Regions from separate parts of the Psychrobacillus sp. FSL H8-0510 genome, predicted to be linked through region 4. Evidence: riboswitches for the same ligand, from Rfam matches in the RefSeq annotation. Region 4 holds a riboswitch; each other region holds the start of a gene.

Region 1 (5,637 bases), 380 kb from region 4:
AAGCAATTTTTTGTTATCCGTATTTTAATCCATTAATAGTTTCCACTATTATATTAAAGATCATCAAATCCATTATCAATAGCATTTACTTTTACATATTGACGGGATTTTTGTTCAAAGAAATCTGTTTTTGTTCCATCAATATTATCTGCATAGGCACGTATCCATTTCATTGGGTTTTCTACATATTCAGGATATATTTCCTCCAAACCGATTAAACGTAACATTTTGTTAGCACGGTATTTAATATACCCATGCATTTCTTCTAATTCAATTCCCTCGATATCAGCCAATACATACTCCGACCATTCTATTTCTAACTCTACGGATTCTTTAAATTGTTCGTATACCCATTCAATTAGCTCTTCGTTATTCAGTTCAGGGTTTTCAGAAAGAGTTGCTCTAAACAGTTCCGATATAAATCGTCCGTGCTCTAGCTCGTCTCGGTTTATATAGCTAATCATTGTAGAAGTCCCAACCATCTTGTTATAGCGAGCAAGATTATAGAAATAGGCAAAGCCTGAATAGAAAAACAGTCCTTCTAATAAGGTAGTGTATGTTAACGTTTTTAATATGTTTTCTGTCGTCGGGTTTTCTACAAAGTCATTATAATACTTCGCGATGTTTTTATTTCGCTTGAGTAAAATTTCGTCTGTTCTCCCAAATTCAAATGCCTTATTTTGCTGATCAAGCGATACGATAGAAGATAATACATACGAATAACTTTCATTATGCACCGCTTCTTGCTGTGCAATTACAGCCATGATTGATTGGACTGACGGGTCGGTTGCGTAAAGCGATAATAACAGTGCTGTACGTGTTTGAGGTGCATCCAATGTCGCAAGCAAGCCAATAATTTTCAAATAGGCATCCTGCTCCGACTGACTAAGGCTTGCAAACTGCTTTATATCATTGGACATATTGATCTCATCTGCCTGCCAGTAATTACCTAGCAAGCGCTTGTACATCTTATGCCAGTGTGGATACGCAATATCGTTCCAATTTAATATTCCACTTGACTGGCCGTTGAAAATTCCTGTCGATTTGTTCGGATTTCTAGGTTCTAATGTTTTTGCCTTCTGCATGTTCCAAAACTCCTTCTAACCATTTACTTACCAGCCTCTCCTGGCTGCCTCTCGGTGATTGCTCAATTTTCAAACCCGGATAATCACTGTTATAGAAACGAGCTAATTTGTTTACAGCATTACAAAACAAATCATCTCCACCAAACTGTGTGTCCCCAGTCCCAAAGATATAGACATTGTTAGGCTTGTCACCAACTTCTCTTGCAAAGTCCTTCATTTCCTCGGGCGTGCTTCCCTTATCCCAAGTAAAAGTTCCGAGAAAAATAAGGTTATATTCAAACAAATTTGGTACTGCTCCATAGCCAATACTATACATATCTATTTCAAAGTTGCCGGCTTCCAATTGCTTCTTCAATAGATCCGCTACTTCCTCGGTATTACCGCTATAGCTTAAATAGCAAATGATCGCTTTCATTAGCTTGAACAAGAGTCACAATCTACTAATTCAACTGAAGTGGAACGCACATAATAAGTTGTTTTCAACCCGCTATTCCATGCATCTAGATGTAAATCTAATAATTCTTTTGCTTTGATTGTGTTTTGCACATATAGGTTTAATGAAACTCCTTGGTCGATATGACGCCCGCGTGCAGCGTTTTGTTTAAGCGTCCAATGCTGATCGATGAAATACGCTGATTTATAATACCATGTAGTCTCAGAATTCAAATCTGGTACAGTGACCGGAATTTTATAATCCTTCTTCTCTTCCGAGTATGACTTCTGGAATATAGGATCTATGCTTGCAGTACTTCCAGCTATGATCGATGTTGAAGAGTTCGGAGCAACTGCCATTAAATATCCGTTCCGTATCCCACTTTCCCCTACAATATCCCGTAATTCATTCCACTCTTTACTATCGTATTGACGATTGTCAAAATAAACTCCTGTTTGCCAATCTGACCCTTCAAATAATGGATATGCCCCTTTTTCCTTCGCAAGCTCCGCAGAAGCTTTAATCGTTAAGTATGCAATTTTTTCATACAATGAATCCGCAAGCTCAACCGCTTCATCAGACTCCCAGCGAATACTCTTTAGTGCCAGTAAATGATGCCATCCAAATGTCCCAAGCCCAATCCCTCTGTACCTAGAATTTGTACGTTCCGCCTGAGGAACTGGAATCATATTTAGATCAATCACATTGTCGAGCATCCGAACCTGAATTTTTATAAGCTTTTCTAATACATCTGCCGGAACTGCATTCCCTAAGTTTATAGACGACAGATTACATACGACAAAATCCCCTGGTTTACGACGAGTGACAATGATATCGTCTTCAATTTGAATCGACTCAAATGTAGTTGCACTTTGGTTTTGGAAAATTTCCGTACAAAGATTACTACTATAAATCATCCCTGCATGCTTGTTAGGGTTGCTGCGATTGACTTCATCGCGGTAAAACATAAACGGTACTCCTGTCTCTAGCTGAGAACGCATAATTCGCTTCATCAAGTCGATAGCGGGAACAGTTTCACGAGACAAGCGATGATCGCTAACACATTCCTCGTACTTTTGGCGGAATGATCCATCGCCACGTTTTTCATCATAAAAGTCCTCCAAAGAATAGCCTTTAAGCTGACGAACTTCATGAGGGTCAAATAAATGCCATTCCTCTCTAGCATCGACTTTCTCCATGAATAAATCGGGCAAACATACACCAGTAAAAATATCGTGCGCTCGTAGTCGTTCATCACCGTTATTTAAACGTAAATCTAAAAATGTAAATATATCTTTATGCCAAACATCTAAATACACAGCTACTGCCCCTTGGCGTTGCCCAAGCTGATCAACACTTACTGCTGTATTATTAAGTTGTTTAATCCAAGGAAGCACACCACTGGAAGCACCAACAAAACCTCTAATAGAAGATCCACGGCTACGCACTTTGCCCATATACACACCTATACCCCCGCCAAATTTGGATAGGGTTGCAACGTCCGTATTGCTATCGTAGATTCCTTGAAGGCTATCGTCTACCGTATCGATAAAGCAGCTAGAGAGCTGTCCATGAGGCTTACCTGCATTAGATAGTGTTGGTGTTGCTACTGTCATATATAGGTTGCTCATCGCCCAATAGGATTCTTTTACTTTCTCTAAACGATTTTCTTGCTCATCCTTCATCAGTGTCATTGCAATAATAAGCCAACGTTCCTGAGGCAGTTCGACTATTGTTTTATCAAAGTCCTTCGCTACATATCGATCTAATAGTGTTTTTAGACCGATATAAGTAAATAAATAATCTCTTTCCTGTACGAGGATTTCAGATAGCTGCTCTAGTTCTTGTAGTGAGTATGCTTGTTTAAGACGTTTATCGTAAATGCCTTTATCACTTAACAGTTGAACATTACTAGCAAACTTTGTGTACACTGCATCCACAGTTGTGTTTCTTCTCTCAGCTACTTGTTCATACACCTGCGCTAAATGAACTCTTGCTGCTACAAAGGTCCAGTACGTTTCTTGTTCATCTAGAAAACTTAATGCTTCTAGTGACATTGACTTCGACCAAGCAGCTATTGTACCTTCCGGGTGTTTTTGCATCCATCTTTCATGTGTTTTTATAAGAGGAGTAATTTTTTCCTCCCCAAATTCTTTTGTTAGATTATGTAGGACTTCTTGTTTCGTTGTGTTTGAGATGATTGTCATTTGAATTCCTCCTATTTTTTAAACGGTTACAGTTATGTGGCACTTCCCTCCAAACCACAAAACAAAAAAAGCGATGACACAGCCATCTTCGGCTGAGACATCGCTCAAAATTAAAAGTGTAGGATACAACAAGACATATCAATCATTCGAGATAGAGGCCTTCGCTCCCACCTCTCAACCCCCGAAGAAAGTGTTGCTTACCGATGAAAAGGCAGGTCTACTGGCTCGTGTTTCATCCTTCTGTTGTCCTTCCCACGATCACTCGCAGTGGCTATTCAACAGTCGTCCACACTTACAGTTGCGGGGACAGCTTCGGCATTTTACCGAATTCCCTTTTAAACCATAAAGGTACCTTTTCATCGTTAACATACTATATATTGTGTTTAGTTCATTTATATAATCTAACATATTGTGTTTAACTGAGCAACTCCTAATTCAAGCTGTCAATTCTCTAGGGGAACTAATACATCAAGTGATTCAGCGATTTTTAGCTAAAATCACTTGATATTATTTTTGCAAACATTACTTTTGACCACTCAATCGACCCTCACTCTTTAGGGTGAAGAAATACCAGGATTTTACCATCCTGTGCTTCATTCGAATAGAGTTCAGCTTCATTATCTGGAACTCCAATTTCCATAAGAGCATGTTTTAATCCTCCAGAACCAGAGTTGGCTCCTACTACTGCTCCGCCAATTGTTGTAATAATTGGACCTGCAGCCAACACAGCACCAAACCCTGGGATTAATATAGTGGATAACCCTGCTATCACCCCTGCTATTCCAATTGCTCCTCCAGTTACAGCTCCAACAATTGCTCCATCCTTTGTGGAGGGTTTTAATTCCTGTGCGATTTCAGATGTTTCATTTATATTTTTAGCAATAACTGAAATTTCTTCGGTTGTATAGCCCTTCGCTTTTAAATCTTCCACAACTTCAGCTGCTTGTTGTTCATTTTCGTATACGCCAACAATATGATTCTTCATTAAAAATTACCTCCTGATTGCTTTTCCTATGTATTCTTTACCCGATCTTTAGTTCTTCTAGACACCTTAAAGCTTCAATCCCTATATAATTTAAGTGAACACGTTCACAATCTTTTATTTCAAAATAAATAACCAGTAGTAGGGACAATCATTATCCAATATTCATCCTTTTTCCTTAACAAATTCTTTCTTTTAAAGAGAGACGTGCTTTTCTTATTTCACTAAGTAGTCCATACCAAATCCACTCAAAAAAAGCACTGCCAGAGGCAATGCTTTTTCCCTATAGTTTTAGTCCTACTCCACGAACTACTTAACAAAATTCGCCAACTTATTTAAAGAAATACGATAACTGCAAGAACCACTGCTAAAATAATGCGATAAATTGCGAACGGCATTAATTTAACGCGTGAGATTAATTTCAAGAAGAACTTAATAGAAATAAGTGCAAAAACAAATGCACTAATAAATCCTACTATATAAAAACTCAAGTGGTTCATATCAATATCTTCCCAGTTTTTCAAAACAGATATCAAACTTGCTCCAGCCATAATCGGAACAGCCATGATGAATGTGAAGTCTGCTGCTGTTTTATGATTCATCCCGAATAATACACCACCAGAAATGGTAGCACCTGAACGTGAGAACCCCGGCCATAACGAAAGACATTGTACTAAACCTACTTTGAAAGCTTGTGCATATGTAATTTGATCTAGACTTACGATAGAAGGATTTTTCGGTCCAAATTTATCTGCAATAATCATTAAAATAGAACCCGCTATAAGACTAAATATTACGGTTTCTACACCAAATAAATTCTTATCGATAAAATCTTCTAATAGAACTCCCAATACTCCTGCTGGAATAATCCCAACTATAACATGAAGCAAGTTGAACTGTTTACTCGATTCTTCTGTATCAATTTTATAC
Region 2 (5,637 bases), 3.1 Mb from region 4:
GCGGTCATTTATCTTTAAAAATATTACTTTATTCGTTTCTTTTTCTGAACCAAAATTGGGTGCTTGGGAGATAATTTCCTCCACTTTGTCCCCTTCAGCTAAAACCTCTAGTCTTCCTTTCATAAAAGGACTTCTACTAGGATCAATTTTTATGAAACTCTTTAAAATTTTTGTTTCGGTGTCTTTGTCAAAAAAAGAGCGCATCTCTAAATGACACAGAGAGCGTTCGGCCTCGTTATAAGCATATGTATATATAAATGCCGGTTGTCGGCTGTTGTTCATCAATATATTCCCTCCAATAGTGCCTCTATTATATCATGGGTCACCGTTCAAATCATTTTTACAACAGTGAATAGTAATTCATAATTTTATAGAATATAATAAAAATAAGTTTCAGAATTATTTGAAAATGAGGGATATGGATGGAATGGGATGTCATAGTAGTCGGTGCTGGACTAGCAGGACTTGTTGCTACCGCTGAACTTGCGGATGCAGGAAAGAAAGTTTTACTACTGGATCAAGAGCCTGAAGCATCATTTGGAGGTCAAGCCTGGTGGTCATTTGGAGGATTATTTTTAGTAGATTCCCCAGAACAAAAAAGATTAGGTATTCAGGACTCATATGAACTCGCATGGCAGGATTGGCTTGGAACAGCTGGGTTCGATCGGGAAGAGGATCAAGATTACTGGGCGTTGAAATGGGCGGAAGCTTATGTTCGGTTTGCAACCGAGGAAAAACGTAATTGGCTTCACTCACAGGGTGTTCGATTCTTCCCCGTAGTAGGTTGGGCGGAACGAGGAGGCTATCTTGCAGATGGACATGGAAACTCAGTACCAAGGTTTCATATCGTATGGGGTACCGGCCCTGGTATTGTGAAACCTTTTGAAACTCGTGTTCGAGCTGCCATGTCCAAAGGAAATGTAGAATATAAACCTCGACACCAGGTAGACGAACTGGTCATGGACAATGGAAAGGTCATTGGTGTGAGTGGTTCATTATTGACTCCTAGTTCTGCTGGTCGTGGAGAACCAAGCCCAAGAGATGTGGTTGGCCATTTTCAATATGTAGCTAAATACGTAATGGTAACGAGTGGTGGAATTGGCGCTAACCACGAACTGGTAAGAGAAAACTGGCCTTCACGGCTTGGGGAACCTCCTAAACGTATGATTTCTGGAGTGCCAGAACACGTGGATGGACGAATGCTTGCCATTACAGAGAAAGCTGGTGGTCGCTTAGTAAATAAGGATCGCATGTGGCATTATACAGAAGGTATTAAAAACTGGAATCCAATCTGGCCACTTCATGGAATACGTATATTGCCAGGCCCATCCTCGATCTGGTTAGATGCCACAGGACAACGATTCTCTGCTCCAAACTTCCCTGGTTTTGATACTTTAGGAACGTTAGAGGCTATCCAAAGAACTGGGTATGACTACTCTTGGTTTATACTTACCGAGAAAATTATTGAAAAAGAATTTGCCCTTTCAGGATCTGAGCAAAATCCAGATTTAACGGGGAAAAGTATCAAACAGGTTTTGAAGCGAATTTTACCAGGACCCACTGCTCCAGTGAAGGCCTTCATGGAAAATGGAGAAGATTTCATAGTATCTAACAATTTATCCGACCTAGTAGATGGGATGAATAAAATTACTGGCGATAATCTCTTAAACTTAGAACATATTGAGAACCAACTACTAGCCAGAGACCGTGAAATGGATAATAAATTTACAAAAGATCTTCAAGTAACGGCTCTTCGAGGAGCTCGAAACTATATAGGTGATAAATTAATACGTGTAGCATCTCCCCATAAATTATTAGATCCTAAAAATGGTCCTTTAATTGCTGTTCGGTTAAATATTGTGACTAGGAAAACACTTGGTGGATTGCAAACTGATCTCGACGGCCGGGTACTAAATAATAAAGGACTTGCCGTCCCTGGGCTTTATGCAGCCGGTGAAGTAACTGGCTTTGGTGGAGGAGGAGTTCATGGGTATCGCTCTTTAGAAGGGACATTTTTAGGTGGTTGTATCTTTACAGGAAGAGAAGCAGGAAGGGCCTTGGTTCGTAGCCTAAATCAAACTTAACTCGATTACTGAAGTTTCCTAATCTGAAATAGTTACGGACGACATGCGTTGTATATCCATGTCGTCTTTAACCAATTTACCGTAAGTATTTGTATATTTCTTCTCCAATTTGAGCAAGAATTCGTTTCGAAAGTAAATCATCTTCATCCTTTGATAAAACCGTTGCAATTAACTTTCGATTCCCTACATAAAAGATTCCAGCGTCGTGACGTGTTCCAGGAATCCATCCAGTCTTATTGGCTAACTCCCATGGCGTCATCCCATAATCAAAATTAGAGTATGGAGACGGTAACCTTTCAGGTAAACAATCACGTACCTGTTGTTTCTTCATCACTTCTACCATTTGACGGCTTGCTTTACCACTCACTAAATCTCCCATAGCCATCTTATGTAAAAGTATAGCTATATCCGCTGCTGCTATCCGATTAGCACCTTTGGGATTAGACTTACTCAACATGAGCTTGTTATAAAAAGTACTATATACCATTCCTGCTTCCTTCATAGAATTTTGGATATCGTCAACTCCTACAAGGTCGATTAGTAGATTAGTTGCCGTATTATCACTTTGAATAATCATCAGCATTATGATGTCTTGAAGGGGAAGAGATAATCCTGGAGTAAAATGTTGCAATACACCAGAACCTCCCACATACTCTTTTTCATTGAGGATGATTAAGTCCATTAAAGAAAAGTCTCCTCGATCCACTGCTCTATAAACTGAGGCCATGATTGGTACCTTAATGACACTTGCCGCATAAAAAAGCTCCTGTTCATTATGTTCCCATTTCTCCCCTGAATTTAAGTCCTCTAAGACGATTCCCCAAGTGCCTTTTGACTGTTCTACGAGTTTTTGTACCTCGCTCACAAGCTCTTCCAAAATTCTTCCCCCCTATAGAAAATCTATTTATTTTATTATAGACTAACACTTGTTTGAATATTACATTAATTATAAACTATAAAAAGCAAATAGATTTATAGATTTACAATAAAGCTCGGTTTTAACTTTCTATCAACTGAATATTAAATTTTTTATGTTATAGTAAAAGAACAATTGAATAATGTGTAGACTTAGGTGTTCGTTTACGAAAGTAAATGAACTTAAAAGGGAAGTCGGTGAAAAACCGACGCTGTCCCGCAACTGTAAATGGGAGCAATTCTACTATATCCACTGTATGTCATTATGGGAAGGATAGAAAAGCGATGACCATGAGCCAGGAGACCTGCCTATTTCAAGTACACACCAAAAACCTACGCGGATAGGGGGTGTTAAGTGCAGCTATGAACAAGCAAATGCTTGAAATTGCTGTCGTACGAAAAAGCGCAATGAAAACACTGGAGATATTGACTCTTTTCAGTGTGTATTTTGTTACGTTTCAAACGTCTCGACAACAACCAATCATATCCAACTAGCATCTTCTTTTAAAAGAGGATGCTTTTTTATGTTGAAGAAAGGAATGTTGAAATGACTATCGGCACGAAAGAAGATTATATAAATAGATTTAAAAATGTATTAATGACTAATAATATTGGAAGCTCATCCATTTCACTGGATTTGATATTTGAAGCCTTTGGAAAAGAAATTGATACTATCTCAGAAATACACGAACAAGACAAAACTAAATATGTACTCAATTTACAAAAAGCATATAAACAAATTAAAGGTGAGATTTCAGGAATGAAAGAAGATTAAATAAAAAAAGCGAACCGATTTTAATCGGTTCACTTTTTTATAGGTCTTGATAGTCTCTTTGAAATTTACCGCCGTCTTTTACTTCAGAATGATAAAGAGCTTTTAAAGCAAAGCTTTTCTCTAAATCATGCTCCTTCATAACCTCTTTTAAACGTTTGCTTAACTCTGGGCTATATTTCACTAGTTCTTCCATTTTCGATTTCGAATATTGCATGAATTGTACCTTCTTTCTACGTTGTTAGTCTATCTAGTATAGCACTGATACAGGTGTTTTCGCCCTAATTTGCTATAATTAAGTTCAGAGGTGAGTACATGCACAAAACTATTGGAATTCTTGCACATGTAGATGCTGGAAAAACTACTTTTTCAGAGCAACTGCTTTACCATACAAATACCATTAGACATAGAGGACGAGTGGACCATCAAGACTCGTTTCTTGATAGTCATACTATAGAGAAAAATAGAGGAATTACTATATTTGCCGATCAAGGAATCTTTACCTACAACAATTCTACCTACTATATTATCGATACTCCGGGACACGTCGATTTTTCTCCAGAAATGGAACGTGCTATCCAAGTGATGGACTATGCCATCATTATTATTAGTGCTGTAGACGGCATTGAAGGACATACGGAAACTGTTTGGCAATTACTGCGAAAACACCATGTCCCTACCTTTTTCTTTATCAATAAAACCGATTATGAAGGCACGGATCCAACAAGCGTTCTTGCTGAAATTCGCTCCACCTTATCAGAAAATGTGTGTGATATAACGACATCTTTTGACGAAGAACTAATTGAATTTCTTGCAGAGCGAGATGAAGTTCTCTTAGAAACTTATATGGACAGTGGATTCGATAAAGACTTATGGACACAAACGCTTAAACAAATGGTGAAAGAAAACAAAATCTTTCCTTGTGCTAGTGGTTCAGCATTGAAAGATATAGGTATTGTCGAATTTCTAGAAAAACTAGATTCGTTAACCACTACTTCCTATAAATCAGACGATGTATTTGCAGCACAGGTGTATAAGATAAGACATGATGAAAGTGGGAATCGTGTTACCTATTTGAAGTTAGTGAATGGGACATTGAAAGTACGCGACAGTGTAACTTACAATGAACAAACTGAAAAAATAACGCAAATCCGCCAATATAGCGGCAATAAATTTAAAACTACAGATCAGGCTATAGCAGGTGAACTAGTAGCTGTTACTGGCTTAACAAATGCCTCCATTGGGGATGGGCTCGGTGTATTCGCCCAGAAAACTGAATTTGATATGATTCCAACGTTAAAATCTAAAGTACTCTTTGATGCTTCTATACATGTAAAGGAAGTATTACGTTGCTTTAAATTATTAGATGCAGAAGACCCTTCTTTACGTATCTTTTGGGATGAGTACTTTCAAGAAATACACGTCCATGTAATGGGAGTTATTCAACTAGAAATACTCGAACAAATTGTTTTGGAGCGTTTTGGTTTCCACGTATCTTTTGGAGAGCCTAAAATTCTATACAAAGAAACTATTGGTAACTCCGTACATGGATATGGTCATTTTGAACCTTTAAGACACTATGCAGAAGTGCATTTACTAATCGAGTCTGCTGCAAGAAATAGCGGAATTACCTTTACAAATATATGTCATGCGAATGATCTATCGACAGGCAACCAAAACTTAGTGAAGCACCACCTTTTCGAAAGAGATCATCACGGTTTACTAACAGGCTCCACCTTAACTGATGTGAAAATTACTTTACTCACAGGACGCGGACATAATGAGCATACACACGGTGGAGACTTTCGAGAAGCAACCTACCGTGCACTTCGGCAAGGTCTGGAAAAAGCGGAAAATATACTTTTA
Region 3 (5,637 bases), 2.9 Mb from region 4:
CTTCATAATGTAGAACTCCTTTTTGTGCAATCTTATTAGTGCTAATTTACAGGAGACATTATATTAGCAATAGTGTTATATGTCATGTTTTGTCGATATTTCGGAATCTAGTACATATTTTGAACATAATTACGTAGGGAAGTGAATTATGAAGGGGGCCTTCTCCTGTAAAGAGCTTATACATGTGCATGAATTATATAATGATAGATATTTCTTGGAGGTATGAGAATGGAGTTAAGACAACTAGTAGCAGAAGACGCGAGTGCTTATTGGGAGTTAAGATTAGAAGCATTGAAAACAAGCCCAGAAGCCTTTGGTGCGAGCTATGAAGAGGCAATGCAGCGAGACAATCCAATTGAACGAGTAAAGGGGAATTTAAGCGTAAAGGGAAATTATACATTTGGGGCGTTTGATCAATCTAAATTAGTAGGAATGGTCACTCTTGCACAGGAGAGTAACTTAAAAATGAAACATCGTGCAAATATTTTCGCTATGTATGTCAGTCCAATCGGCAGGGGGCAAGGGACAGGCAAAGCACTAATGAGATTGGCAATTGAACAAGCTAGAGAGAGTCGCGAAATTGAAAAGATAAACCTCTCCGTAGTAACAAGTAATGAGGCGGCAAAGAATCTGTATCTTCAACTAGGATTTAAAGTATTTGGGACAGAAGACATGGCATTAAAGGTTGGGGATACTTATTACGGTGAACATCATATGTCACTAATATTGAATTGAGTGGAAGGAGGAAACGAAATTAATTCTCACATCATCGAAGAAATTGTAAAATGTATGCCAATAAACGAATTTGATTCGACCATTCAGAAGGTGCAGACAGAGCATCGACTAAAGCTAGTAGACTTTTGGAATATTAAAGAAGGTAGCAAAGTGCTAGAAATTGGCTGTGGACAAGGAGATACGACAGCAGTTTTGGCTTATACAGTTGGAGAGACAGGATTTGTTCATGGAATCGATATAGCTTCACCGGACTATGGCAGCCCAGTTACTTTAGGTAATTCAATGGCCTTCTTGAAGAACTCGCCCCTAGGAAATCGGATTAAGGTAAATTTTGAATTGGATATCCTTCAAGCAGAAGTGGATTTCCCTGAAAAATCTTTTGATTTATATTGTGCTGTCTCATTGTTCTTGGTACTTAAAATCACCCGAAGAATTCCTGGGTATGTTAAAGAAAATCAAAAAATGGACAAACGTATTATGCTTTGCCGAGTGGGACACGAGAGTTCAGACTAATGAGCAGCTTCCACACTTCTTGTCAGTACTCATCCAAGCTCAATATGAGTGCTTTGTAGAAAACAGTTTAGTTAATGTTCGAACGTTATTTACACCTAAGGACATTCAACAAATTGCGGAAAAAGCTGGTTTCGAAATTACAACGGAAAAAATTATCGACTCTACTCATCTTCAAGATGGCAAATGGGAAATAGAATATACATTAACAGATTATAAAGAATTAATAGAAGCTGCCGACCATTTACCTATCAAATATAAAGCTTTAATACAATCAGAAATGCATCTATTAGAGGAAGCAAGAAGTCAAAACAAATACACATTCACAGCAAGAATAGGAGAATAAAATGAAAGAGTTAACAGAAGAGATAAAGAGATTCCGGGACGATCGAGGTTGGGGAGGAAACCACGATGCTCGTAGTCTTGCTATTTCAGTATCATTAGAAGCAAGTGAGTTATTAGAGCATTTCCAATGGGTTACTGCAGAGGATGCGATAAAAAAAGACAAGCAGGCAATTGCTGACGAAGCGGCAGATGTATTTATTTATCTTTTGCAATTTGCTGATGTGCTCGGAATTGATTTAATAGAGGCTGCACAGCAAAAAATGAAGAAAAATGCTTTGAAATATCCATTACCTGAAGACAACACTGTACTTATAAGTGAAAAAAGTTGACTCGTTATCAGTCAACTTTTTTTTGTTGAAACCATTGAAAAAATGACATTAATAATAGCGCAGTAATAGCCCCAGTTGTATCCAACAAGACATCTTGAAGAGAAGCTGTACGACCACTTGTAAACGATTGTCGAAATTCATCGGCAACAGCAAGAAGCATAGTGATCACAACTGTTGTAATTTTACGATACTTAAATGGAGGTAACGCAATATAAATGGCTAAAGCAATGATTCCAAAATAAACAAAATGGGTACCTTTTCTTATCAAAAATTCTACAAAAGCATAGTAGCCACGCTCTTCCACAGAAACGAGAATGCCCCAGTATGGAACTTGAAAAATACGAAGAAAAGATTCTAATGGTTTGTTAGGAAGCCATGCTTTTAAGACATCCTGCATAGATTGCTGTTCAGCTGGCTGCCCTGATGCCAAAAATACAATAACAAGTAATATTAAAAACGGGATAAGTTTTTTCATATACTGACATTAGCACAAAAGCGGTGAATTTACATGCGTGAAAATTATTGTGCATGCTAGGGAGATGGCTATGGTAAACTAATTGTAAGTGAATAATTTTCGCAGGGAAAAGGTGCTAACTTGTTAGCTTAATTTGGGAATTCGGTTAAAATCCGAAGCTGTTTCCGCAACTGTAAATGCTGATGAAATAAGAAAAATACCACTGTTGACTAGTCAATGGGAAGGTTCTTAGAGTAAATTGATGCATAAGCCAGGAGACCAGCCTTTTCTTGAACGTATAGATACTCTTCGGAAGTTAAGGGATTGTACGGCACGTTTCTATTTTTCTGTTTTTTTATCGTTAAATAGGTATCACGCCGCCCTTGTTTGGGTGGCGTTTTTTTTGTGCTGTTAACTAAAAAAGTACTATATGCTTGAAAATTCACCAATAAAAGGAAAGGAGGAGAAGTAATGAAAAAAGATATTCGCTATATTTGCTATCCGTTTATGCGTGAAACACCTTCTGCTGTAGATTTTGAAATCCGTACAGATTCGTTGACTACTCGTATTGGACTAGCAGCTTCTTTAACAAAGGATATACCAAAGATTTACGAGGATTTGATGTATTTGGCACCAATGGCTTACCATTTAAACGGGTCTGTTCGAGGGAAGATAGCCATTACAGAAGACGATTTACAAGTTCTAAGTGATATGTACGATTTCTATGTAGAGGAAGTAAAAGGTAGAGTAAATATATTTGTACTACCACAGGGTACGACTGCAGCTTGTGAATTACATGTTTGTAGAAGTGAAGCAAAAAAGTCAGTTAGAGCTCTTCATAAAGTTTCGTTAGAAAGAGAAATTCCTGAGATTTTGTTTGACTATGCACAGTTATTAGCAAATGTGTTGTTTGCGATGGCAGTTTATGTGAACAAACATCATGGAGTGGAAGAAATTCAATTTGTCAGTAAATCATATCCAATGAGAAAAAAGAAACAACTGGAGGAATAATACTATGAAGAAAAATTATTTATTTAATTGGTTGTCGGTGCTGCTATTTTCATTCTTGCTTGTAGGGTGTTCTGCGGAAGAGAAGACAACTGTGGAAAAACAAGAGGAAGTAGTAGAAGAAGTAAAAGAATACACAGTAACTGATGATGTAGGAAATGAAATTACATTCGAAGAAGTACCCGAAACGATTGTTTCTCTTCAACCGAGCAATACAGAGATTCTTTTTGCTTTAGGTGTAGGCGATAAAATTGTAGGAGCAACAGATTATGATACATATCCTGCAGAAGCACTCGAAATAGAGCGAGTATCTGATTCAGTTGCATTTAATGCGGAAAGAATTACAGAATTGAACCCAGATGTAGTAATAGCGTATACAATTGGCCAAGAAGAAGCATTGCAACTTCTGGAAGATACCGGATTAAAAGTCTTTGTAATTGAGTCTGCAACTTCTTTTGAAGATGTATACGGAGATATCGAGCAATTGGCTACTGTAATGGGCATTGAAGAAAAAGGGCAAGAAGTTATTTCTTCTATTCAGGATACTATTCAAGGAGTTCAAGAAAGAGTAAAATCTGCTACTCCATTAAAAAAGGTATATTATGAAATTAGCCCATCTCCAGATATTTATACAACTGGTAGTAAAACATTCCAACAAGAAATTTTAGCAGCAGCATCGGTCGACAATGTATTTAGCGATCAAGAAGGTTGGATCAGTGTGTCAGAGGAAGATGTTACGGTCAAAAACCCAGAAATTATTTTAACAACTGCAAATTATTTAGATGATGCACCTGGAGAGATTAAATCTCGTGCAGGGTGGGACAAAATACAAGCCGTACAAAACGATTCAGTCTTTTTAGTAGATGGTGACGTTATTTCTCGACCAGGGCCTCGTATTGGTGAAGCAGTGGAATTGATTGCTAAAACAGTGTATCCAGAATTATTTCAATAAACTTAAAGCCTCGTCCTAATTTAGGATGAGGCTTCAGTTTGACGACAAAGGTATTTTTATAAACGGTTATGAATAATGAATGTTCCTAAGGATGTTTATTCATCTTATTAAAAGTAAGATATTGATTACTCTATTGGAACTGTTTATAAGGCAAGGTCCACCACGAAGACTCCAGTGGGAATAGCTTGAGCTGAAGACCCCGCAGGAACGTAGTGACGAGGAGGCTGAAGCTAAGCCCACGGAAAGCGTAGTGGTGGGCCTTGCCGAGTATTTAATATTCAACTCTATACACCTAAAAATGAGGTTGTCTACAGTCTTGAGTCTCACCCTAATTTAGGATGAGGCTTTTTGGGTTTTATATTGAAAATAGTATACTGCTACATGACTCACCTAGTAGTACTTGTGCTCTGCAGATCGTTCCTATTATTTAATCGGTATCCAAATTTCTGAATAGCAATTTTCGCTGGAAGGATCATCATCGGAATACACTTCTAGCTCCGGTGTCCCTGCGGGTTCATATGGATTAGAGGGGAACCACTCCGCATATATTTGTTTCCAGGTATTTTGCATAGCATCTGGCATCGGACCGTGCACCTCAAATACAACCCATTTAGAAGCAGGGATTGTAATAGCTGATAAGTTTTCCGGTACTTCACCTACATAATCTGTTGCAATCCAATAATCAATTAAGCTATTCTCTCGATAAGCTGCGTCTGCAACACAAACACCGAGTACACCCTCAATGTCTCCGTTGTTTAATTGAAATAATAAATCATTTGTTCCATCTGCATGTACATCATTCCAAAACAAAGGAATACCCTGTGTATTTTCTCCATTCTTACAGTTGTATATTCTTTTCACTCCAACAGCTTGAAAGCTTTCTTTTTCGACAATTTTATACTTCATTGGTTCTGCCCCCTTTAAATTTACCTGAATGATCAAGCGGTTATAGGAATTTATTTTCCCTATATTTTTTCTTGCTTCACTAGGCGTAATTCCGTGTTGTTTACGGAACGCTTTTGTGAATGATTCAGGAGTGTCGTAGCCGTATTTGTAGGAGACGTCAATTATTTTATTGTCCGTATTCAGCAGTTCTTGTGCAGCTAAAGTTAGTCGTCTTCTTCGAATATAGTCTCCTAGGGACATATCCGTTAAGATTGAAAACGTTCGTTGAAAATGAAAAGCAGAAGAATTAGCTTCCTTAGCAATTTGTTCCATAGATAAACCCTCTAGTAAATGATCCTCTATATAGCTTATTGCCTGTTGAATCGACTCTACCCACCCCATTGACTTCACTCCTTATA
Region 4 (5,637 bases):
ATTGCAAAAGTAAAAAGAATACAAAAGTTAATAATAAAGTCAATTAGCAATAGAGTCACCTTCTTAATAATCTGAATCTATTATAGCCTTTTAGACTAAATATGGTATACATTTTTATGCAATTGGTTGTCATAAACGTTAAATTTAAGCTATAATATGAAGGTTATAGTAAAATGCAACGTTAGTGTGAATAAGCTTCCTATCGCTAGTTATTGCCAACTGAGAAGCTGACATAAATAAAATATCTACAAAGGATGTTAAGCATGTCTACACCAGTACAAAAGACAGTAAAAGTACAATTAGTTTCTACAATTCGTCATCCAAATGTCCAAGAAGAAACAATCAACATAAAAACAAAAGGCACTTTAACACTAAAAGGCGAACAAAATTATTTAGTTTATGAAGAATCTCAAAATGAAAAGACTATTCGAACGACTGTGAAACTAAGTGGGCAGAATGCCTTGATATTACGAAGTGGTGGAGTCAAAATGCGTTTGCCTCTTGAACGTGGAGAGTTCCAAACTGGGAGCTATGAAACTCAATATGGGACAATGATTATTACAACAAATACGAAGCACTTACACTTTGAGGTTGGACGCTTTCAAGTGGAATATGAGCTAATTATAAATGAAGAAGTGGCCGGTACATATACATTAGAACTAACTTATACGGAGGCGGAATAAATGAACGCAGTAGAAAAGCTACAACAAACCATTAAAGATGCATTACAACAGGCAATAGTGAAAGCAGAACTTGTAACGGAAGAGCAAATTCCAACTATCCAACTTGAAACTCCAAGAGACAAAGCAAATGGTGACTATGCAACAAATATTGCGATGCAATTAACAAAACTTGCGAAAAAGAATCCTCGTCAAGTGGCGGAGGCAATCATAGAAAACCTAGAGTTGTCTGGAACAATGATGGAAAAAGTGGATATTGCAGGTCCAGGATTTATGAATATTACTGTTCGTAAAGATTACTTACAAGATGTAGTGAAGGCTGCTTTAACAGAAAAAGAAAACTACGGCCGCTCAACTTCAGGTGCTGGAGAGAAAATTCAAGTAGAATTTGTTTCTGCAAATCCAACTGGTGATTTACATTTAGGACATGCACGTGGGGCATCTGTAGGTGATTCTTTAAGTAACGTTCTTGATTTTGCTGGATTTGATGTTGCTCGTGAATATTATATTAATGACGCAGGAAACCAAATTCATAACTTAGCGATCTCCATTGAAGCTCGTTACTTCCAAGCTCAAGGATTAGACCAAGAAATGCCTGAAGGTGGCTATCACGGGCAAGATATTATCGATATTGCTGCAGCTCTTGTTGCAGAACATGGCGATAAATTTGTCTCTATGTCAGATGAAGAACGCTACAAAGCATTCCGTGCACATGGGTTAAAAGTAGAGCTTGCAAAACTACAAAAAGACTTAGCTGATTTCCGTGTTGGTTTTGATAACTGGTTCTCGGAAACTTCTTTATATGAGAACGGCAAAATTGAAGTGGCTTTAGATAAGTTACGTGCAAATGGTCATATTTTTGAAGAAGAAGGAGCTACATGGTTCCGTTCGACGACATTTGGAGATGATAAGGATCGCGTGCTTATTAAAGGTGATGGTTCTTTCACTTATTTATTACCAGATATTGCGTACCATGAAGATAAGTTAGTTCGTGGATTCGATCAACTGATTAATATTTGGGGAGCAGACCACCATGGCTATATTCCACGTATGAAAGCAGCCATTGAAGCACTTGGATATGAGCGTGAAAAACTAGAAGTATCGATTATTCAAATGGTCCAATTATATAAAGACGGCGAAAAAATGAAAATGAGTAAACGTACAGGTAAAGCTGTTACCATGCGTGAACTTGTAGAAGAAGTAGGACTGGATGCAGTACGTTATTTCTTCGGTATGCGTTCAGGTGACTCACATATGGATTTCGATTTAGACTTAGCTGTTTCTCAATCCAATGAAAACCCAGTATTCTACGCTCAATATGCACACGCACGTATTTGTTCGATTTTACGTTCAGCAGAAACGCAAGGAATGAAAGTATCGACTGATTCACTTGAATTATTGCAAAGTGAAAAAGAATTAGACTTACTTAAAAAAATTGGTGACTTCCCACAGATAGTTGCAGATGCTGCAAAACTTCGTGCTCCTCACCGTATTGCAATCTATATCCAAGAACTAGCAACGACTTTCCATAGCTTCTATAACGCAGACAAAGTATTAAATGCGGATAATCTTCCTCAAACAGAAGCTCGTCTGGCACTAGTAACTGCTGCGCGAGAAACAATTGCAAATGCCTTACGTTTACTAGGTGTATCTGCTCCAGAACAAATGTAATACAAACTGCAAACCCTCGACTTCGGTCGAGGGTTTTTTAAAATACAGATAGATATTATGATGGAAGTAATTCCCGGTACGAGGGTAAATGCCCCGCCAGAGTAAGTAAACACAGTTTCATCCGCGAGTATTTCAAACGGGAGCGCAAGTAATAGGGCTTCCAAAGCGGGTAACCACCAATCATTCGCGAGTAATCCAATAGACGAGAGTAATATCACCAACCTGGAGAAAGATGTACATTATCTCAAAGGTCAGGCAACGCTTCACTCAAAACGAAGTCGACAGTTGTATAAAATAAGGTATAATGAAGGCAAAGCAATATGAATAATTTAATGCATAGAGGTGCTCTCGCAATGGATTGCTGGAGTTAAAAGGGAAGCTGGTTAAAGTCCAGCACGGTCCCGCCACTGTAAGTGATAGAACATATCACGAGTCAGAAAACCTGCCTATATGCTTTGCACCCGTTACCTACGAGGATAGGTTTGGTGTAGATCTGGCTCGTTGTGACTTCGCGCAGGTTTATACCTATCTATCTCTCATCATAGGATGGGAGATTTTTTATTGTCTAAATTAGGAGGAATGTAAAATGAAAAAACGATGGTTAATCGCTGTAATGGCGGTACTTTTATTAGTTGGATGCGCACAGGAAGAAACGAAAAAGGTAGAAAGTACTGAGACGGAGCAGTCGGCCAGTGAAAATATAGGATTCCCAATGACATTGACGGATGCCGTTGGAGAAGAAGTTACGTTAGAGGCAGCTCCGGAGAAAATCATCTCCATGATTCCTAGTAATACAGAGATCTTATTTGCACTTGGGTTGAATGAGGAAATTATAGGGGTAAACGATTTTGAAAGCTATCCAGAAGAGGCATTAGAGAAAGAAAAAATCGGTGGCATGGAGTTCAATGTGGAAAAAATCCTTTCGTTAGATCCGGACATTGTGTTTGCGCATGAATCGATTGTAGGAATGGCGGAAGCTGGACTGCAACAACTACGTGATTCGAATATTTTGGTGTATGTGGTGAGTGACGCTAAGGATTTTGATGAAACATATACAACTATTGAAGAAATGGGTCAAGCTACTGGGAAACTTAAAGAAGCCCAAAAAATTGTAGAAGACATGAAAGTAAAAGTAGAAGATATCCAACAAAAAGTACAAAAAGTAGAATCGAAGAAAACTGTATTTGTTGAAACTTCGGATGTTCCAGAAATTTATACAACAGGGAATGGAACGTTCATGCAAGAGATATTAAATATGTTGAATGCTACAAATATTATGGAGGATCAAGAAGGTTGGGTAAAAATTGATCCCGAAGAAATTGTAAGTCGTAACCCAGATGTAATGCTTATCACATACGATTACGTAGAAGGTATTGTAGAACAAGTGAAACAACGTGATGGATTTGATACAGTTACTGCTATTCAAAATGATGCAGTGATACAAGTAAATGAAGACACGACGAGCAGACAAGGTCCACGTTTAGTGGAAGGATTAGAAGAAATTGCGAAAGCAATCTATCCGGAGGCTTTTAGTGAGTAAATCAATGATCGGTTACATCATGTCCATTTTTGTGCTTTTGTTAGCAATTTGGCTTGGTGTATCGGTCGGTTCTGTGAAGGTGCCGATCCAAACGTTATGGGATACGGGGGCCGATGCGATAGCGACCAATATCGTTTGGAAGATTCGTATGCCGCGAGTGGTACTAGCTGGTTTAGTAGGTGCATCTTTGGCGATTGCTGGTGCTGCATTTCAAAGTTTGCTTAAAAACCCGCTTGCTGACCCCTATACATTAGGAGTCTCGTCCGGTGCCTCGGTCGGTGCTGTGGCTACGCTCTTTTTCGGGATTTCCATACCGTTTTTAGGGATATTTACATTACCTGTCTTTAGTATGGTTGGTGCGTTAGTGACAATGCTATTAGTTATTTCATTCGCCAAGCTAGTAGATCGTGGGATGAAAATGGAGACGATTATTTTAACAGGAATTATTTTTAGTTCCTTTTTGGGATCTGTAATTTCGTTAATGATTGCTTTAACTGGTGAAGAGTTGCGTCAAATTATTGGATGGTTGCTCGGTAGTGTGTCGATGCGAGGCTGGAGCTTTGTGCAGATGGCCTTACCTTTTGTTATTATCGGAACGTTTTTATTGTGGATAAACAGAAGAGAGCTTAATGCCATGCTGTTTGGGGAAGAACGTGCCAAGCACTTAGGAGTAGATGTGAAAAAGCGCAAAATGATGATACTTATTGGTGGGTCTATGCTAACTGGTACGGCCGTTTCTGTGTCAGGGACGATTGGCTTTGTAGGACTAGTTGTGCCACATATGACTAGGCTTTTATTTGGCTCGGATAATCGCCATGTATTACCATTGAGCTTTATAAACGGGGCTTCGCTTTTAATCATCTGTGATCTGGTATCTCGTACGATTATTTCACCGACTGAGTTACCAATTGGTGTTATTACAGCATTTATCGGAGCACCTGTGTTTGCATTTATATTCTTTAAACAACGTAAAAAAGGAGGCGTTTAACACCATGCTAGAGATAAAAAATGTTTCAGGTGGTTACGACGAAAAGCTAGTTGTCCAAAACGTCTCCTTTCAAGTGAAAAAGGGAGAAATGCTAGGCATATTAGGACCGAACGGAAGTGGTAAATCTACCTTACTAAAATTGATAAGTGGCATTTTACCAATGAAATCAGGAGAAGTCCTTATTGAAGATAAAACACTTCAATCCTTTGCTTCTAAAGAGCTCGCAAAAAAAATGGCAGTACTTCCACAATTACATAGTCAGGCTTTTTCTCATACGGTTCGGGATACTGTTTCACTCGGACGTTACCCCCACCAAAGCGGCTGGTTTTCTAGTTGGTCTAACGAGGATGAAGCGGCGGTTCAAGCTGCGATGAAGCTAACGGCCATCCAAAGATATGAGCATCAGCTGTTGGAACTGCTGTCAGGAGGGGAACAACAACGAGTATTTGTAGCTCAGGCCCTTGCACAGCAAGCACCTATACTCCTGCTGGATGAACCTACCAATCATCTAGATATTGCCCATCAAAAACAGTTACTCGATACTATAAAAACACAAACGATAGAAAATGAAATTACGGTTATTAGTATTTTTCATGATATAAATCTTGCCTCTTTATACTGTGATCGCCTCTTACTGATGGATCAGGGGCAGATAAAAGTAATCGGGGAACCACAGGAAGTAGTAAAGAAAAGTCTAGTGGAAGCAGTTTATGAAGCACGAGTAAGTACTACTTCACATCCAGAGCGTCCAAAACCTC

What was found. Region 4 has a riboswitch for cobalamin ahead of MHI40_RS02975 (ABC transporter substrate-binding protein). Riboswitches for the same ligand answer to the same signal wherever they lie in the genome.
Region 1: another riboswitch for cobalamin. It lies ahead of MHI40_RS01110 (ribonucleoside-diphosphate reductase subunit alpha); the one in region 4 lies ahead of MHI40_RS02975 (ABC transporter substrate-binding protein).
Region 2: another riboswitch for cobalamin. It lies ahead of MHI40_RS18985 (hypothetical protein); the one in region 4 lies ahead of MHI40_RS02975 (ABC transporter substrate-binding protein).
Region 3: another riboswitch for cobalamin. It lies ahead of MHI40_RS17865 (hypothetical protein); the one in region 4 lies ahead of MHI40_RS02975 (ABC transporter substrate-binding protein).

The regions. Positions count from the first base shown of each region.
Region 1 covers NZ_JBBOYZ010000001.1:213,086-218,722, reverse strand. Annotated here, with positions in the region: gene MHI40_RS01120 (ribonucleotide-diphosphate reductase subunit beta) at 54-1,085, opposite strand; gene MHI40_RS01115 (flavodoxin) at 1,057-1,500, opposite strand; gene MHI40_RS01110 (ribonucleoside-diphosphate reductase subunit alpha) at 1,500-3,725, opposite strand; cobalamin riboswitch at 3,919-4,096, opposite strand; gene MHI40_RS01105 (general stress protein) at 4,273-4,710, opposite strand; gene MHI40_RS01100 (undecaprenyl-diphosphate phosphatase) at 5,043-5,637, opposite strand, start outside.
Region 2 covers NZ_JBBOYZ010000001.1:3,718,329-3,723,965, forward strand. Annotated here, with positions in the region: gene MHI40_RS18970 (TRM11 family SAM-dependent methyltransferase) at 1-282, opposite strand, end outside; gene MHI40_RS18975 (FAD-binding dehydrogenase) at 423-2,084, shown strand; gene MHI40_RS18980 (serine hydrolase) at 2,161-2,961, opposite strand; cobalamin riboswitch at 3,138-3,326, shown strand; gene MHI40_RS18985 (hypothetical protein) at 3,547-3,774, shown strand; gene MHI40_RS18990 (hypothetical protein) at 3,812-3,988, opposite strand; gene MHI40_RS18995 (translation factor GTPase family protein) at 4,087-5,637, shown strand, end outside.
Region 3 covers NZ_JBBOYZ010000001.1:3,518,563-3,524,199, reverse strand. Annotated here, with positions in the region: gene MHI40_RS17895 (DegV family protein) at 1-6, opposite strand, end outside; gene MHI40_RS17890 (GNAT family N-acetyltransferase) at 229-735, shown strand; gene MHI40_RS17885 (methyltransferase domain-containing protein) at 790-1,248, shown strand; gene MHI40_RS17880 (hypothetical protein) at 1,268-1,591, shown strand; gene MHI40_RS17875 (nucleotide pyrophosphohydrolase) at 1,593-1,919, shown strand; gene MHI40_RS17870 (VanZ family protein) at 1,927-2,394, opposite strand; cobalamin riboswitch at 2,488-2,675, shown strand; gene MHI40_RS17865 (hypothetical protein) at 2,845-3,384, shown strand; gene MHI40_RS17860 (ABC transporter substrate-binding protein) at 3,389-4,333, shown strand; gene MHI40_RS17855 (AraC family transcriptional regulator) at 4,757-5,620, opposite strand.
Region 4 covers NZ_JBBOYZ010000001.1:593,804-599,440, forward strand. Annotated here, with positions in the region: gene MHI40_RS02960 (diguanylate cyclase) at 1-50, opposite strand, end outside; gene MHI40_RS02965 (DUF1934 domain-containing protein) at 264-683, shown strand; gene argS (arginine--tRNA ligase) at 684-2,351, shown strand; cobalamin riboswitch at 2,675-2,815, shown strand; gene MHI40_RS02975 (ABC transporter substrate-binding protein) at 2,938-3,891, shown strand; gene MHI40_RS02980 (FecCD family ABC transporter permease) at 3,896-4,879, shown strand; gene MHI40_RS02985 (adenosylcobinamide amidohydrolase) at 4,884-5,637, shown strand, end outside.